DNA from 2 places in the Lactobacillus sp. JM1 genome. Region 1 is predicted to be linked to the other one. Evidence: riboswitches for the same ligand, from Rfam matches in the RefSeq annotation. Region 1 holds a riboswitch; the other holds the start of a gene.

What was found. A riboswitch is a leader RNA that binds a small molecule or an ion and turns the genes downstream of it on or off. The one in region 1 is predicted to bind thiamine pyrophosphate.
Region 2: it holds a riboswitch for thiamine pyrophosphate, as region 1 does, so the genes downstream of both, thiM (hydroxyethylthiazole kinase) here and F3I00_RS00460 (ECF transporter S component) in region 1, are expected to answer to the same signal.

The regions. Positions count from the first base shown of each region.
Region 1 covers NZ_CP044412.1:91,558-94,968, forward strand. Annotated here, with positions in the region: gene F3I00_RS00455 (ABC transporter ATP-binding protein) at 1-769, opposite strand, end outside; gene F3I00_RS00460 (ECF transporter S component) at 750-1,307, opposite strand; TPP riboswitch at 1,360-1,449, opposite strand; gene F3I00_RS00465 (AraC family transcriptional regulator) at 1,545-2,474, shown strand; gene htpX (zinc metalloprotease HtpX) at 2,512-3,402, opposite strand; gene F3I00_RS00475 (LemA family protein) at 3,411-3,411, opposite strand, start outside.
Region 2 covers NZ_CP044413.1:4,458-7,868, forward strand. Annotated here, with positions in the region: gene F3I00_RS10185 (thiamine phosphate synthase) at 1-536, opposite strand, end outside; gene thiD (bifunctional hydroxymethylpyrimidine kinase/phosphomethylpyrimidine kinase) at 701-1,498, opposite strand; gene thiM (hydroxyethylthiazole kinase) at 1,500-2,285, opposite strand; TPP riboswitch at 2,476-2,576, opposite strand; gene F3I00_RS10865 (hypothetical protein) at 2,818-3,411, shown strand, end outside.

The DNA.
Region 1 (3,411 bases):
GATTAGTTGGAGAAATTAGATTTTTTTTTGGAAAAGATAGTGAGAATGATTTAAGGAAATAGACTGGATTTTGTTTTAAGTCAGGAAGAGAGAAATATAATGCTTGATTTTTTAGCGTGTTGTCAGGCAAAGTAATAGTCTTAATATTTTTGTCTTTAATAGCCAAGACCATAGAAGCTAGCTTTTCATAGCCAGAAAAATTATGGTCACTAATTAAAATCGTTTTTCCTTCTTTGTGAAGTGTAGCTAAGCAAGTTAGTAGAAACTGTCGATTGTGAGAGTCGCAATTAGCAAAAGGCTCATCTAATAAGAGTAAGTCGCTTTTCATGGCAATCAGGACGGCTAAGGCAACACGTTGCTTTTCACCACCCGAAAGCTGAAGAAAAGGTTGGTCTAATAAAGATGAAATATTAGTTTTAGTACTTGCGTAATTAATACGCTTTAAAGCAGAAGTACGATCAACTAGTTTGTTTTCTAAGGCAAAAATTAGCTCTTCTCGAGGAGTCGCCATCGTGAATTGTCGACTAGGATCTTGAAACACCATGCCCCAATTAGTGAATGGCTGTTTTAAAGAACCAGCAGTTTTTTTGCCATTGAAAGTCGGGTCAAGACCAGAGATAAGCTTTAATAGAGTTGATTTGCCACTACCAGTTGGACCAGTTAATAGGACAAAATCGCCTTGACTTATAATCAAATTTAAATCTTTAAAAATTGGCTGATTTTGATATTGAAAAGATAGCTGATTAAGTTTAATTTGTTTGGACGACATGAGCTTTTACCAAGAGATTAATGATTAATTTAACTAAAACGCAGGTAAATAAAAGCATTGAAAGCCAACGAACTACAAAGTAGAAAATCATGTTAAAAGTTGAGAAGTAGCTGTAGCCGTTCTTAATGAAGTCGTACAGGTAAGTAACAATTGTTGTCGTTGTAGCAGATAAGAAAAGCGTGAACCAATTGTAGCGGTGGTAGCTAGTAAAGGTAAAGCCTAATTCACACCCTAGGCCTTGAACAGCTCCAGAGATTAGATTTACTGCGCCCCATTGTTCTCCAGCAAGTAGTTCAACGCAAGAACCTAAAAATTCTCCTAGAAAAGCAGCCCCAGGAAGTCGAACTAAGAATCCTGCTAAAGGACCTGCCATACACCAGATTCCCATCATAATATCATTGGCTAACATTCCATAGCCAACTGGTGTAAGGAGGGCAGTCAAGACGTTATAAAGACCGTCACTAGCTAAATAAATTAAGCCAAAAATAATAGCAATTAAAGCAATTAGGATAATATCTCGAACATGTAATTTCTTCATTTTTTCCTCCCAAAATAAAAAAAGCCACCTCAAAGAGGTGACTAAATAAAAGTCTAAAAATAAATCATTTTCCCTACGCTGATGTTAATCAAACAGGTTCAATGGGTATATTCTCAGCCATCTGGCACCCCAGTTATATTTCTAGGTTTAGCTTACGCTTAATAAGCCGAAATGACAATTAAAAATAGTAAAAAGGTTATAATTAAAATAGAGTAAAAGCAAAGGGGACCGGTTGAGATGGCAACAGCGACATTAAAAAGTTATTTATCAAGTTTAATGCAAAATACTCAAGGTACTGAAATAGAAATCCGTACTGAAAACCTTCTTTTGCCGTATAGTCTTTATTTAGAAAAAGTGCATTATGATTTTACTGAATATCAATCTAATACTAGTCAATTAATTTACTGCTTAGCGAGTAAGTGCGAGGTTGAAATTAATAATAAAACTTTTTATTTGAAGGCAGGAAATATCTTGCTAATTGAAAAAGACACTGACTATACAATCAGAGTTAGCGATAAAAATGCAATTATTGTTAAATTTAAACTGGATAACGATTTTTCATGGCAAAAACAATTAGAGCAGGTAGATGCCAATACACCTAATGAACAAAGATTGAGTACATTATTTTTAGAAAAGTTAAATCAAGATCGTGCCTTTTTATTTACAACTACTTCTGTGATGTGGGGGAGTCAAAACTTGAAAGGTATAATTCAAGACTATCTTAATAATGTCGCTTTTAACGGAACAATTGGCTTAGAGCTGCTTAAAATTATAATCTTGCGCAATTTGCGTGAACAAAACTTTAAATCTAACGAAGTAAAAGAAAGCACATTTAAGGATGAAGCGTTAGATCAGTACATTGACCAACACTATAATGATATTAGTTTAACGCAAGCTGCCAAATACTTTGGTTTTAATCGAAATTATTTTTCTACAATGGTAAAAGAAAAAACGGGAAAAAGCTTTGTTGAGCATGTTGATGAAAGACGGATGAAAGAAGCTAGAAGGTTATTGGCCAAGCCAAATGTTTCATTAAAAGAAATAATCGAAACTATTGGATATTCAAGCAAATCGTTTTTCTATAAGAAATTTAAGCATTATTATGGCCTGACTCCAGCAGAAATGAGAAAGAGACTATTTAGAGAGGCTCATATCAATTTGAAATAATAGATACGTAAAAAGGGATGCATGTGCATCCCTTTTATTACATGTTTTCTAATCTCTTAATTCTGTCAGCTGTAGGCGGATGAGTATCAAATAGTGAACTCAACCCCCGCTTATGCAGCGGATTTTCGATGTATAAGCCAGCACTTGACGGATCTGGATCTTTCATCGGTTCACTATTTGAAATCTTTTCTAAAGCTGAAATCAAACCTTGGGGATTTCTAGTAAGCTCAACCGAACTTGCATCAGCTAAATATTCACGATTACGAGAGAGAGCCATCTGAGCTAGTGCGGCAGCAAGAGGTCCTAAAATTAGTGTGAAAACAATGGCCACTATTTTAAAAATTATTTCTAGAGGACTAGAGTCATCGTCATCACGGTCAGAATTGCCGCCCCACCACCAAATACGGGAGGCAAAACTAGAGATAAATGAAATTACAGCAGCTAAAGCAACTCCAATTGTAGATACTAAAATGTCATAATTTCGAATATGAGAAATCTCATGGCCAAGAACGCCCTCTAACTCACTTCGATTAAGTCGCTTTCTTAATCCAGTAGTAACAGCTACGAAGCTGTGTTTAGGATCACGTCCAGTCGCAAAGGCATTAGGACTTTCATCGTTGATAATAAAGACTCTTGGCATTGGAACCTGACCAGCGAGTGCCATATCTTCTACAATATGCCATAGTTCTGGGTCATCTTCTTCATGAATCTCTCGGCCATGATTCATACTCATGACTAAATTTCCCGGATTTTGAAGAACAATAAAAAGATAAATTAGGCTACCAATTAGGGCAATTACAATTCCTGATAGCGGTTCACCGTTAATCAAATATCCTAGCCCACCACCAACAAGAGCTAGAATAATAACGAATATAACAAGCAAAAATGCTGTTTTACGCTTATTGCGTGCTATTTGTTGATAGAGCATTGATAAACC
Region 2 (3,411 bases), on a different replicon from region 1:
ATCGAGATCATCGACAACCCGGCGCAGCCACTGGTCAAGGTGGCGCCGGCGTTGTCTAGGCTGATGCCGCCGATCGCGACGACTGGGTGCACGGATTGTTCAACGAAGTCGGCGAGACCGTCCACGCCCAGGGCGCTGCCGGCGTCGTCCTTGGAAATGGTCGGGAAGACCGGGCCGGTGCCGATGTAATCGACGGCCAGCTGGTTGGCGTGGGCGACTTGGGCCGCCGTGTTGCAAGAGTAGCCGACCGTCAGCTGGTCACCGACCGCGGCTAAGACCTCTTCAATCCGCTGGTCCTTTTGGCCGACGTGGATGCCGTCGGCCTGGATGGCGGCCGCCAGCTCCTGGACTTGCTGACCCAGTGCCAGGGTTTCGGCCTTTGAAAGGGTGCTGGTCCCTTTTTCGCGGTACTGAAAGGCGGTGATCCCGGCTTGCATCGCTGCTTCGACCTTAGTCAAAAATTCGGCCGGGTCGTGGTGGGTGTCTTGGCTGCCGCCGATCAGGTAGCAGCGCAGCATTTCATCTTTAAATAACATGGCTTTTCTCCCTAGCTATTGGCTAGTTTTCAAATGTTAGACAGAAAACGTGGCAAATAACCGCAGCCCTAGTGCCTAAGTGCGACCGCAGAACGGTGCGTAAGCGCACCAACCTCCGGTCTAGCTTAGTCATACGGCCTGCTGGTTAGGTTATTTGCCACTCTCTATAATGCCCAATGATTCAGCGGGCCGTGGCCGTGGCCAACCTGGATCGTGTCGCGAATCGTCGCTTCCACGTAACCTTTGGCGGTTCGGATCGCCTGTTCCAACCCGACGCCCTTCGCCAGTTCGGCCGTGATGCAGGCCGAAATCGTGTCGCCGGTCCCGTGAGTTCGAACGGTGTCGATCCGTGGCGAGGTCATCCAAAAGCTGGTGCCGTCCTCCATTAAGACGAAGTCGCTGGCCGCTTGGTCGCCGCCGAGGTGGCCACCCTTGACCAGGACGTTTTTGGGACCCAGCTTTTGCAGGGCCTGGCCGATCTTAACCATATCAGCGGGGCGCTCCGCCTTTAACCCGGTTAGGGCCTCGGCTTCTGGCAGGTTGGGGGTGACCAAGGTCGCCAGCGGCAAGAGTTCCTCTTTGACGGTGGTAATCGCCTCGTCGGCCAATAGCTTGGTGCCGCCCTTAGCGATCATCACCGGGTCGACGGTCAGGGGACCAAAGTCGTACTGCTTTAAGTTGCGCACGACCGCCTGAACGGTGGGCACGTCGGCCAGCATGCCAGTTTTAGCCGCCCGGATCTTGAAGTCGTCAGCCAAAGAGGCGAACTGGGCGTCGATCATTTCAGTCGGCAAAGCGAGGGCGTCCTGGACACCGAGGGTATTTTGGGCGGTCACCGCCACCACCACCGTCGTCGCGAAGACGTGGCGCATCTGAATCGTCTTTAGGTCGGCCTGCATGCCGGCGCCGCCCCCGGAATCGGAGCCGGCGATCGTCAGGGCCTGGGGAAATTCGTTAGTCATCTTAAGCTTCCTTTCCGAATGCTTCTTGCCAAGTAACGAGTTGCTCATCGGTGACGGCGTCGAGGTTGTTCAATAGCCCCGGGTACCAGTAGCCCGGCCGCTGGTCTTCGACGGCTTGGCCGCAGAGGGTGAAGGTGGTCACGGCGTCAACAGCCGCGTCAAAGGCGTCGTCGTTAGTGACCAAGAAGGCGCCGATCAAGCTCGAAAGCATGTCGCCGGTCCCGACGTGGGTCTTAAAGGCCGGGGAACCGTACGGCAAGCGGGCCAGGCGGGTGCCGTCAGTGACGATGTCGACTTCGCCGGACAAGACGATCACCGAGCCGAGCTTTTCGGCCGCCAGCCGGGCCACCTTCTCGAGGTCGGCGTTACCCTCGCCGGCGTCAATCCCGTGGCTTTGCCAGTCGACCCCGGCCAAGGTGGCGATTTCACCGGCGTTACCGCGGATGGCGGTGAAGTGGTACTGGTGGAGCAGTTCGGTGACCACCCGGAGCCGGTACATGGTGGCGCCGCAAGCGACCGGGTCCAAGACGGTCGGCTTGTGGTACTTCTTGGCCGCTTCCATTACCGCCTCCATTTCGCCGCGCTGGTGGGGGTTGAGCGTCCCCAGGTTGATGGCGGCGGCTTGGGCGATGTTGACCATGTCGTCAGCTTCCTCCGGCGTTTGCGACATCATCGGCGAGGCGCCCAGGGCGTTGAGGCCGTTGGCGACGTCGGCGGGGGTAACGTTGTTGGCGACGGTCAAGACGATCGGGTTGGTTTCCTTGATGGTTGCGATTGCGTTTTGCATGTTTTTCTCCTTAATTTAAGTGAGTGGTCACCAACCAATTTAACAGGCCGTATGACTAAGCTAGGGCAAATGGTTAGCGCCTTGGCGGTGTTCTTTGCCCGTACTTAGACACTAGGCCTGCGGTTGGTGAGCATGTTATCTGCACGTTAGCGACAAAAGAAAAGGCCACCGGGGGAATCCCGGTGGCCCATTTCGCCGACCGTTGCTTCCCTCCGCGAGTCCAAACTCCCAGGTTCAAAGGGTCCGCCAATTAGCGTCTCAGTCGGTGGTCCGACACCCCTAGCAACTATTACCCCTCCATTATAGCAGGGATCAGTCAGAAAATATAGCGCCTTTTTAACATTAAACTAAGTTGTAAATATTTATGGTCAAAGCTAGCGCCGCACCCTTATAATTAACCTGAAATTGAAAGTGGAGTTGATAAAATGCACAAGCAATTGATGAACAAACTGGGGTGGGACCGGTGACCGGGGCCCGGCGAGTGAGCCGCGGGCTGGCCTGGATCCTGGTTGCCTGCCTGGTGGGGGGCCTGGTGTCCAACTTAACCTTCTCGCAAAACTGGGTCACCTCCTTGGCCTTGGTGCCGCTAACCCTGCTGGGCTGGTGGGGCCTGCCCAAGCTAGCCTCCGTAATTGACCGGTTGACCAACCGCCAGGTCGCCCTGCTCGTCGGGTTCGGCATGGCGGTAATGGTGCTCTTGCAAATGGCGGTCTTAAAGTGGCTACCGGTGACGGTTTACCACGACCCGCTCCGGGTCCTCGACCAGGCGACCCGGATGGCGGTCGGCCATACCAGCTGGAAGATCACCTACTTCTGGCGCTACCCGCAAAACGTGCCGATCGCCTACCTCCTGTCGCGCTGGCTCAAGCTGACGATGGAAATGGGGATGGGCGTCAACCGCGGCGTCCACCTCTTGTCGATACTGCTACTGGACGGGATGGTCTTGCTCGGCATCGACACCGCCTGGCGGGTCAGCAAGAAAAAGGCACCTGGTCTTGGGGATCTTAGCCTTTGGGGTCCTGACCCCCTTTGCTTACACCTACTACCTGCAGGTCTTTTACACCGACCTGCCGGTGATGTTCGTCCTCTTGTACTTGTTGCGGACGCTGGTCTTATGGCGGCGCCG